One region of the Shewanella sp. 10N.286.51.B2 genome, then DNA from elsewhere that is predicted to be linked to it. Evidence: predicted binding sites of a transcription regulator. Region 1 holds the regulator's gene; the other holds the start of a gene.
The links. The regulator sigma-54, encoded in region 1, starts transcription at its own class of promoters, with help from an activator protein. The targets are predictions, from matches to a motif close to GTTGGCACGNNNNTNGNNT.
Positions count from the first base shown of each region.

Region 2: a site for sigma-54 is predicted at 3,447-3,465, ahead of AB4140_RS11395 (flagellar hook-length control protein FliK). Genes of this name have one in related genera too.

Region 1 is NZ_JBFRKH010000014.1:151,216-156,955, forward strand. Features, by position in the region: gene lptA (lipopolysaccharide transport periplasmic protein LptA) at 1-229, shown strand, start outside; gene lptB (LPS export ABC transporter ATP-binding protein) at 229-960, shown strand; gene AB4140_RS04255 (RNA polymerase factor sigma-54) at 1,095-2,579, shown strand; gene hpf (ribosome hibernation promoting factor) at 2,603-2,890, shown strand; gene ptsN (PTS IIA-like nitrogen regulatory protein PtsN) at 2,893-3,336, shown strand; gene rapZ (RNase adapter RapZ) at 3,333-4,181, shown strand; gene AB4140_RS04275 (HPr family phosphocarrier protein) at 4,207-4,479, shown strand; gene mgtE (magnesium transporter) at 4,678-5,740, shown strand, end outside.
Region 2 is NZ_JBFRKH010000042.1:10,319-16,058, forward strand. Features, by position in the region: gene fliG (flagellar motor switch protein FliG) at 1-636, shown strand, start outside; gene fliH (flagellar assembly protein FliH) at 681-1,658, shown strand; gene fliI (flagellar protein export ATPase FliI) at 1,627-2,964, shown strand; gene fliJ (flagellar export protein FliJ) at 2,964-3,410, shown strand; gene AB4140_RS11395 (flagellar hook-length control protein FliK) at 3,558-5,030, shown strand; gene fliL (flagellar basal body-associated protein FliL) at 5,122-5,646, shown strand; gene fliM (flagellar motor switch protein FliM) at 5,673-5,740, shown strand, end outside.

The DNA of each region.
Region 1 (5,740 bases):
ACCAGAAAGTCACCCAGACTTGATTGATTCTGAAAAGAAAAAAGATGAGCAACCACATTTACCAGACAGCGCTAAACCCGGTGATGACACGCCACCAGCTATAATTGAAAACAACAATTTATCTGCTGTAGAGGCTGTGAACTCAACTGAAACACCCGAAGTAACTGAATCACTTAACGCTGAGGCGCAGGCGACATTGTCAGCCCCAGCAGCTGAGCAAAATGACTAATGACCCAAATTACGTTAACCGCTGAAAATCTCGCTAAGAGTTATAAAAGTCGCCAGGTAGTAAAAGATGTCAGCCTGACGGTAAAAACCGGCCAAATTGTTGGCTTACTTGGCCCTAATGGTGCGGGTAAAACCACCACCTTTTATATGGTCGTAGGCCTAGTCAAAAGTGATAAGGGCCGCATTCTGATCGATGAAGATGATTTAACCGCAGATCCAATGCATTTGCGCGCCCGAAAAGGCATTGGCTACTTACCTCAAGAAGCCAGTATTTTTCGTAAGCTCACAGTACACGATAATATAATGGCAGTGCTTCAAACTCGCAAAAGCTTATCAAATGAGCAGCGCATTGAAGAACTGGAACATTTATTAGAAGAATTTAACATAACTCATATCCGTGATAGCCAAGGTATGGCGTTATCGGGAGGTGAGCGTCGCCGAGTTGAAATTGCACGCGCATTAGCGGCAAATCCTAAGTTTATTTTATTAGATGAACCTTTTGCAGGGGTAGATCCTATCTCAGTAATCGACATCAAGAAAATTATTCAACAACTTAAAAGCCGTGGTTTAGGGGTGCTAATTACCGACCATAATGTCCGTGAAACACTTGATGTGTGTGAGCGAGCATATATTGTGAGTCACGGAAACTTGATTGCTGAAGGAACACCTGCTGAGATCTTAGTCAATCAGCAAGTTAGGTCGGTATACTTAGGTGAACAATTCAAGCTATAGTTAGCACTATTCAGTTTTTAGTATGGCATTCGCGGCCAACAACAAACCTTAATCTAGTCTATTTTTCTAGGATCATAAACTAGCGCCCACACTGTTCGTCGCGATGATGTAATTCAATTAGGGACAAGCGGTACATGAAAGCCTCACTCCAACTCAAAATGGGTCAACACTTAACCATGACCCCACAGTTGCAACAAGCGATTCGCTTATTGCAACTTTCCTCATTGGAGCTACAGCAAGAAATTCAACAAGCACTTGATTCAAACCCGCTATTAGAGCTTGAAGACGAATTCACTAAAGCCAAAGAGCCCGTAAAAGAAAACGCCCTGCAAACTGACACCGATTTTAGTGATAATAGCCAAGTCACCATAGAAAAAGACACCTCAACGGTTGATACCACTGAATCGCTCACTAAAGATTCTATGCCTGAAGAACTCCCTATGGATACCACATGGGATGAGGTGTATACCGCCTCGCCGACTTCTGGCTCTGGCGCAGTATCGAGCGGTAATGATATGCCGTTTCAAGGCGAAACCAGTGAAGGCTTGTATGAGCATCTTGAATGGCAAAAAAACCTCACTCCCTTTTCTGAAAATGACTTGGTGATTGCAACCGCCATTATTGATGCCATTGATGAGCGCGGTTACCTCACCCAGAGCGTTGAAGACATTTTGCAATCCTTAGGCACTGACGATATCGAACTCGATGAAGTTGAAGCTGTACTTAAACGGGTACAACACTTCGATCCCGTCGGCATTGCAGCGCGAGATTTAAGTGAGTGTCTATTAATTCAATTAGGCCAATACCCTAATGAAATTCCTTGCATAGATAATGTTAAGTTACTGATTAAAGATCATCTTGATTTAATCGCCGGTCGTGACTTTAGGTTACTGATGCGTAAAACCAAGCTTAAAGAAGATGATTTACGTGAAGCCATTGAATTTATTCAAACGCTCAATCCACGTCCAGGCTTGCAAATTACCCCCATTAAAGATGAGTACGTCATTCCTGATGTTACTGTACTTAAAAAGAATGGTCGCTGGGTGGTCGAGCTAAATCCCGATAACATGCCTAAAATTGGCGTTAATCAGCAATATGCAGCTATGGCCAAAGGCGGTTCAAGCCAAGCTGACAGCCAATTTATTCGTGGTCATTTACAAGAAGCCAAATGGTTTATCAAAAGCATCGATAGCCGTAATGAAACCTTACTAAAAGTGGCTAACTGTATCGTACAATTTCAGCAAGGTTTCTTTGAGTTCGGTGAAGAAGCCATGAAGCCGATGGTGCTCAATGATATTGCTGAAGCGGTTGAAATGCACGAGTCGACCATTTCACGGGTCACGACCCAAAAATACATGCATACCCCCCGTGGACTTTTTGAACTAAAATATTTTTTCTCAAGCCATGTAAGTACCGATGATGGTGGAGAATGCTCTTCTACAGCAATTCGCGCATTTATTAAAAAGCTCGTAGCTGCAGAAAACCCGAAAAAGCCTCTTAGTGATAGTAAAATGGCGACACTATTGGCTGAACAAGGGATTAACGTTGCTCGACGTACGATAGCCAAATATCGAGAGGCAATGCTCATCCCTCCCTCAAACCAACGCAAAAGCTTATAACTTTTGTTATTGGAGGATGACCTATGCAAATTAACCTGACTGGAAACCATATTGAAATAACTCAATCTTTACGGGAATACGTGCAAACAAAATTTTCAAAGCTTGAACGACACTTCGAACAGATCAATAATGTTCACGTTGTGCTCGATGTTCAAAAGCTACAACAGATTGCCGAAGCCAAACTGCACCTAAAAGGCGGTGAAGTGTTTGCTGTATCGCGTAACGCTGATATGTATGTGGCAATAGACGCCCTGATAGATAAGCTAGACCGTCAGGTAATTAAACATAAAGAGAAACTCACTAAGCATTAACGATGGAACTTCGTACCATCCTGCAGCCGGCGTGCACTACCTGTGCCACTCCGGGCAGTAAGAAAAAGGTACTGGAATTAATCAGCAATTTAATGGCTGCCCAGTACCCAACCCTTTCTTCACAGGCTATTTTTGAAAGTCTAATAGCGCGTGAAAAAATGGGCAGTACAGGTATAGGAAATGGCATAGCAATTCCACATGGGCGCTTAGATAATATCGAAGAACCCATTGCTATTTTAATCAAATGCGAAGAGCCAATCGCCTTTGATGCCATAGACAAGCAACCTGTAGATATTTTATTTGCGCTTCTTGTACCTGCAGATCAGTGCCAGCAACACCTAAGCACATTATCTAGCATGGCAGAGAAACTCAGTGATAAATTGATACTTAAACGACTTCGAAAGAGTCATGACGCTACAGAACTTTATCAGGTTATTACTGCATGAAACTTGTCATCGTATCGGGACGTTCAGGTTCAGGAAAATCAGTCGCACTGAGAGTGCTTGAAGATTTAGGTTATTACTGTGTTGATAACCTGCCACTGCCACTGATTGGCAGCCTGCTTGAACAGCTTAAAGATAGTAACGAGCTTGTCGCCATTAGCGTCGATGTGCGTAATATCGAAGAGCAAGGCAAAGTACTCAAAGAGCAAATTGCTTTACTGTCTGACGATACCAGCATTACCAGTTTCTTTTTAAACGCCAACGATAAAGTGTTACTGAAGCGTTTTAGTGAGACCCGCCGATTACACCCACTGTCTAAGAATCAAATTTCGTTACAAGAAGCCATTAAGCTTGAGGGGCGGTTACTCGAACCCATAGCCAAAATGGTTGATCACTATATCGACACCTCGCAAACTAATATCTACGAATTGAGCGATCATGTTCGGCAAATCTTGCTAGGCAGTGTTGATAAAGAATTAGTGGTACATTTTGAGTCATTTGGCTTTAAGCATGGCATGCCGGCTGAAGCAGACTTTATGTTTGATGTGCGCTTTTTACCGAATCCGCACTGGGAGCTTGAGTTAAGGCCCTACACAGGCCTAGATGCGCCCGTGCAAGAGTTCTTAGAGCGACAGCCTTTGGTGAATAAGTTTATCTGGCAAATTGAAAACCTTTTTGACACTTGGATGCCACATTTAGAGCGTAATAACCGCAGCTACCTGACCATTGCCATTGGTTGTACTGGCGGTCAGCACCGTTCGGTTTATATTGCCGATCAGCTCGCTAAACGTTTCAACAACTCTAAGCACAAAGTCAGCGCCCGCCATAGAGAGCTTGGCATTGAATAAGCTAACCACAACGCCAGCCAAAACGGTGGCCTATTCAAAGCAAATTACCATCAGTAACAAGCTAGGCTTGCATGCGCGAGCGGCGACTAAATTGGCAATTTTAGCTACCGAGTTTGACGCAACTATCACCCTTATCCAAGGTGAGAAACAAGCCAGTGCTGCCAGTGTATTGGGGTTATTAATGTTAGAAAGTGGCATTGGTAAAATCATTACTGTTGAAGCTCAAGGCCGTGATGCAGAAAAAGCCCTTGAGGCCGTATGCAAGTTAATCAACGATAAATTTGACGAAGAAAGCTAACCGCCTGCGCCCAGTAACATCTCCAAGGAAACACAGCGACTCACCTTTACCATTATTTTATTAGCTATACTCAACACACCACCAAGCAGTATTAGCGTATTTATGAATTGCGCATCAAGCCATCAGATATTAGAAATTTCTTCATTCTTTCCGGTGAGTTAAGTTAACATTTCATCATCGTCTTTTCAGGAGTAGCCAATGGGTATTGAAGTCATCGACAGCGAACTGACCGAACAACGTCTTAATCAGCTTACACAAGCATTAGGTAGCGGTATGTTTGTTCATGTCAGAAATATGCTTCATGACATGGCCGCCTCCGATGTCGCATTAATTCTTGAATCATCACCGCCGAAAACTCGTCAAGTGTTATGGCAACTGATTGATCATGAGCAAGCGGGTGAAATCCTAGAAGAACTCGGTGAAGAGTTAAAAGATTCACTCATCAGCGCTATGACCCCAGAAAAAGTAGCCCAAGCCACCTCTGGGATGGATACCGATGACTTGGCTTACATCTTAAGAAGTTTGCCAGATGCTGTTTATAAAAAAGTACTGCAATCCATGAGCAGTCAAGACCGCCATCGCGTCGAACAAGCACTGTCATACCCTGATGACACCGCTGGCAGTATCATGAATACTGATACGGTCACTTTGCGTCCTGACGTTAATATTGATGTGGTATTACGCTATTTGCGCCAGCGCGGCAACTTACCCGATACCACAGATACCTTATATGTGGTTGATCGCAACGATCATGTGCTTGGTGGGGTGCGCCTTGCCGATCTACTCACTTGTGATCCTAATTCAACCATTCGCAGCATCATGGATCCTGAATTAGAAAGCATCCCTGTGGACATGCCTGATAATGAAGTGGCGCAATTATTTGAACGCCATGACTGGATTTCGGCCCCAGTGGTAGATGAAGCGCAAAAATTATTAGGCCGTATTACCATTGATGATGTGGTCGATGTTATTCGTGAAGACGCCGAACACTCAATGATGGGGATGGCGGGTATGGATGACGATGAAGATACCTTTGGCCCCGTAATGAAAAGCACCTTCAGACGCTCGCTATGGCTTACCATTAACTTGTTTGCCGCCTTACTTGCTGCATCAGTAAGTAATATGTTTGAAGGCACGTTAGAGCAATTTGCCACCATCGCGATTTTAATGACTATTGTCCCTAGTATGGGCGGTGTGGCAGGCAATCAAACCTTAGCTCTGGTTATTCGTGGTATCGCCTTGGGTCATATTGGCCAAAGTA
Region 2 (5,740 bases), on a different contig from region 1:
CAAAACGAGCATCCACAAATCCAAACTATTGTTTTATCTTATTTAGAGCCTGATCAAGCGGCTGAAATCTTCAGTCAGTTCCCTGAAAATACCCGTTTAGATTTAATGATGCGCATTGCTAACTTAGAAGAAGTTCAACCAGCAGCTTTGCAAGAATTAAACGACATCATGGAAAAACAATTTGCCGGACAAGGCGGCGCACAAGCTGCGAAAATGGGCGGCTTGAAAGCGGCGGCCAATATCATGAACTTCCTTGATACGGGTGTTGAAGGCCAGATCATGGAAACCATGCGTGAATCTGATGAAGAAATGGCGCAGCAAATTCAAGATCTGATGTTTGTGTTTGAAAACTTAATTGATGTAGATGATCGCGGTATTCAAGCTTTGCTGCGTGAAGTTCAACAAGATGTGCTAATGAAAGCATTAAAAGGTGCTGATGATCAGTTATCTGACAAAATTATTGGTAATATGTCTAAGCGAGCAGGTGAGCTATTACGTGATGATCTTGAAGCCATGGGGCCGATAAGGATCAGTGAAGTGGAAATGGCTCAAAAAGAGATCCTTGCGATTGCGCGTCGATTAAGTGACAGCGGCGAAATTATACTCGGTGGCGGCGGTGGTGATGAGTTCCTATAGTCCGATTTAAGCCGATTTTATAACGAGGTACAACCAGAGCAATCATGACTAAAGCTAATAACAATAATAACCTAACAGAAGTTGATGAAGATTTTAGCCATTGGCAATTACCGGATGTTTCCCAACAAAAAACTGACACTGGCTCAAATTTATTTGGCCAACTAGGACGTCAAAATTCCCAGCCTGTTGCTGAAGACAAGCCCCTTTTACCGCCTACCATGGCTGAAATAGAGCAAATTCGAGTTGAAGCTGAACAAGAAGGTTTTGAGCAAGGCCAGCTTGATGGGCTAGCGAAAGGCACGGAGCAAGGTCGGCTTGAAGGTTTAGAGCAAGGTCACGCTGAAGGCTTTAGCCAAGGAGAACAACAAGGTTATGAAGTGGGTTTAGCCAAAGCTAATGAGATGCTTGAGCGTTTATCTGGCTTAGTTGAGCAATTTGAGCAACCCTTATTAGTGCTTGATGCTGAAATTGAAGCTGAGCTATTACAGCTATCCATTAATCTGACCAAATCCATCGTCGGTAATGAATTACAAACTCATCCTGAACATATTTTATCTGTACTGCGTCAAGGGGTAGATTCGTTACCGATTAAAAAACAACAAGTCACTCTGAGGTTTAGCCCAGATGATGCAGCACTTGTTAATCAATTATACAGTGAAGCGCAATTAGCTAAGAATCGTTGGGAAATTGAAGCTGATCCATCTCTTAAAAACGGTGACTGCATCATTCACAGCGAGCGCTCCAGTGTCGACTTACGAGTTGAAGCGCGTATGAGTCAAGCTCTTAGTGGCTTGCAGCAACAGGTCGCAGCGATTCAGGCCAATGTGCAAACGATTAAGTCAGATTCAAGTCACTACACCACTAGCATTGCCGAGGATGCTAGCGAATGTAGCCTTAAGGTGGTGGGAGCAAAGCGGGATCAACTCACTGATGACAATGTTTCTTCTGTCGTACATGAAGAGGGTTTACACCTTGTTGATGAGGTAGATGATGCTAAATCGCCAACATCAGTTACTAAATAAATTTAAACTTCATAGTAATAAAGTCACCCCCATTCGGCCTGTGGCCAGTGGTCAGCTGGTTAGGGTTGTTGGCTTAACCCTCGAAGCTACCGGCTGTAGAGCCCCTGTTGGCAGTTTATGCTCTATCGAAACCATGGCCGGTGAGCTAGTGGCTGAAGTCGTTGGATTTGATGATGAATTACTTTATCTCATGCCCGTAGATGAATTAAGAGGGGTGTTACCGGGAGCAAGAGTGCAGCCTTTAGGTGAGCAGTCAGGGTTAAGTGTCGGCTTAAGTTTACTTGGTAGAGTTTTAGACGGTAGTGGTTTACCCCTTGATGGCCTTGGACCATTAAATACTGAGCAACATGCCTCGCGTCATGCGCCGCCCATTAACCCTTTATCGCGCCGCGCGATTACCGAACCATTAGATGTTGGGGTTAGAGCCATTAATGCCATGTTGACCGTAGGTAAAGGCCAGCGGATGGGCCTGTTTGCCGGCTCTGGTGTGGGTAAAAGTGTGCTGTTAGGCATGATGACTCGCGGCACCACTGCTGACATTATTGTGGTGGGGCTGGTGGGTGAACGTGGCCGTGAAGTAAAAGAGTTTATTGAAGAGATTTTAGGCCCAGAAGGCCGAGCCAGATCTGTGGTGGTCGCAGCACCTGCTGATACTTCACCATTGATGCGATTACGCGCCTGTGAAACCTCAACACGTATTGCGGAGTATTTTAGAGACCTTGGCTATAACGTATTGTTATTGATGGACAGTTTAACCCGTTACGCCCAAGCCCAGCGTGAAGTAGCCTTGGCAGTGGGTGAGCCTCCGGCGACCAAAGGTTATCCGCCATCGGTGTTTGCTAAATTACCCCGCTTGGTCGAACGGGCAGGTAACGGCGGCCCAGGTCAAGGTTCGATTACCGCATTTTATACCGTGCTTACCGAAGGTGATGATCAACAAGATCCCATTGCCGATGCGTCACGGGCGATTTTAGATGGTCATATTGTGTTATCAAGAACGCTGGCAGATTCTGGCCATTACCCCGCGATTGATATTGAGCAGTCCATTAGCCGCGTCGCACCTATGGTGATTAGCACTGAGCATTTAGAGTCCATGCGTCTGGTTAAACAGATGTATTCACTTTATCAGCAAAACAGAGACTTAATTTCAATTGGGGCTTATTCCCAAGGCAGCGATCCACGCATTGATAACGCTATTCGGTTACAACCAGCGATGAATGCATTTTTACGCCAAGGATTTAAAGATGTTATTTCCTTTGATAACAGTCAAACCATGGTTGGGCAGATTGCTGCTCAGTGTAAATAATGCGCCGGGCTGATCCATTAATCACAGTGCTTAAACTCAATAAAGAAGCAGAAGAACAGGCGGCTTTACAGCTTAAATCTGCACAATTAGAACTACAAAAATGTGAGGGGCAATTAGAGGCGTTAAATAATTATCGTCTCGAGTACATGAAGCAAATGAATGAAAATCAAGGCAAAACGCTAAGTGCCAGTGAATATCATTCTTTTCATGAATTTATTAAGCAAATTGACCAAGCACTAGTGCAGCAAGTTAATACCGTTAAAGAAGCACAAAATCAGACCCAACATCGACAAGTTAATTGGCAGCAAAAGCAACAAAAGCGTAAAGCGGTTGAATTGTTGTTAGCTAAAAATGATCAAAAAGCTCAGCAAATAGCCAATAAACAAGAGCAAAAAGCCTCAGATGAATTTGCGATGCAGCAGTTTATTCGTAAAACCCCGCGTTAAATTCCCTTATCCGTTTTTAGCCTAATTAATTTTTATTCTGGCACTCTTATTGCTTTGTTCGTTATTAATAATAAAAGCGTCAGCAATGTGACTTTCATAATTTTATAGCACCAATAGGTTTTCGGTGTTATTAACTCGGAGTTTGTTATGCAGCAAGTGAGTAATATTTTACTTGGAAATAGCAATAAAATGGCGAATTCCCCAACGGGAGAGACGCCGCAAGGTACTGATAGCTCATCTTTTTTGTCGGCGCTTAATCAAGTTTCTCAAACTGATGAGATGCAGGGTAACACTGAGCAAGCTTCTGAAAATAACACAGATATCAATCTGGTGGATGACAATGCCTCACAAGAGCATATTGCTGCAGAAACCGATATTGCTTTAATCTTTGCTCAAATTGACTTAGCAGAAAATTTTGAAACCAATAGCCAACCAACAGGTGGCAACATATTGCCGCTGGCTATTGAGGCCGATTCAGCTGAACTGTCACAAGAGGCTTTAGGTAACTTAGCTGAAGCGATTTCAATGCCCCAAATAGATGCTATGGCAGCAGATACCGACAGTTCAACTACAGAATTTTTAAGTGACTATTCAGCTGAGCAACTACAAAATTTATCTGAATTTAGTGCAATGTCTGCAGCTGAGTTGTCAGCATTATCAGTCAAGGAGTTAAATCAGCTGATCACTGACTTTAACCAGCAAACTCCCATCCAAGGTGGAGCCTTACTCCCTTTGATTGAGTTAGCAACAACCAGCGCCATAGATAATGCTGAAAAACCAGCCCTTGCACTTAGCAGTGGCTTTAGTTCAATTCATAAAAACATAATGGATAACAATAGCGCTGCTGTTGATGTAAACAAAAACCTAGTTGATGTAAACAAAGGCTTAGTTGATGCAAACAAAACTTTAGGCGCTCCTGACAGTATTGAAGGCAAAATAACCTCAAAGGAATCTGGGGTTAACCTGAGTAAAGCTGAGTTCTCGGTATCCATGGATAAGTCTGCTATTCCTTCCTCTGCCAATAGTCCTAGTAGTAATGCCCTAGCAAATAATGCCATTGTCCTTAGCGCTGGTGAGTTTACTCTTGATGCAGAATCTGTGGATCTCAAGGCGATACAAAATCAAAGTAGCTTAACGTCAGTGCATAAAAGTGATGTGCCGCAATTTCAATTATCGTTACGCCAAGGATCTGAGTCGGTAGGGCAAATGCAGGAGATGATCCAAAAGTTCGCCCCTGTGATGAAGCAACAACTCATGACGATGGTAGGACAGGGCATTCAACATGCGGAAATTCGATTAGATCCGGCAGAGCTTGGCCATATGGTGGTCAGAGTTCAAGTTAATGGCGATCAAACCCAAGTGCAATTTCAAGTGGCGCAGACACAAACCCGAGACCTATTGGAGCAAGCTATTCCGCGGCTACGGGAAATGCTAGCAGAAGAAGGGCTGCAATTGGCTGACAGTCATGTTTCTCAAGACGGCGAACAGCAGAAAAACGCTGATTATGATGAGTCGAGTGCTAGTAATGACAGGCTTTTGGATGAAATTTCAGCACAAGAACTTGAGATAGTCACAAAACATGCCATGAGTGGCAGTTCAGCTATAGATTATTACGCTTAAGTCGGTAACCTATGGGTTAATGATCGCAAAATCAAAAACTAAGCTGAAACTTAGTTAACACAATAATAACAACAGCGTGATGGAATCATTTATGCCAGAAGAAGCTTCTTTAGAATTAACTACCCAGAACCCACCAAAAAGTATCAATAAAATGATTATTTTTTTGGTGGTTGGCATGTTGCTGCTGGCAGGCATTGCTGTGACAGTGCTGTTTTTTATTGGCGACAATGCGAAAGCGACTGCAAACTCACCTGCAACTGACATAAGTACTGCAACTGTAGTAACTGATGCAGCTACTGGTAAGGCAAATTATGTGGGTATGCCAAGACCATTTTTATTCAATCTAGCGGGTGCTAATCGTTCACGTTTAGTTGAAATAAAAGTGCAGTTAATGGTGCGAGGCGATGACGGCGTTACTGCAAAAATGCACATTCCTCTAATTGAACATGCGCTTTTAAACACATTTAGCGCAGCAGATGTACAAAAGCTAAGTACCCAAGCGGGTAAAGATGAATTACGCCAATTAGCCCTATTAAATGTTCAAAATACATTGCAACCCATAACCGGCCAAAAAGTCGTTGAAAGAGTACTTTTTACTGGTTTTGTAATGCAATAACGCCATGAAAAATCCAAGGTGATGATGTGAGTGATTTATTAAGCCAAGACGAAATTGATGCGCTACTCCATGGCGTCGACGATGTTGATGAAGA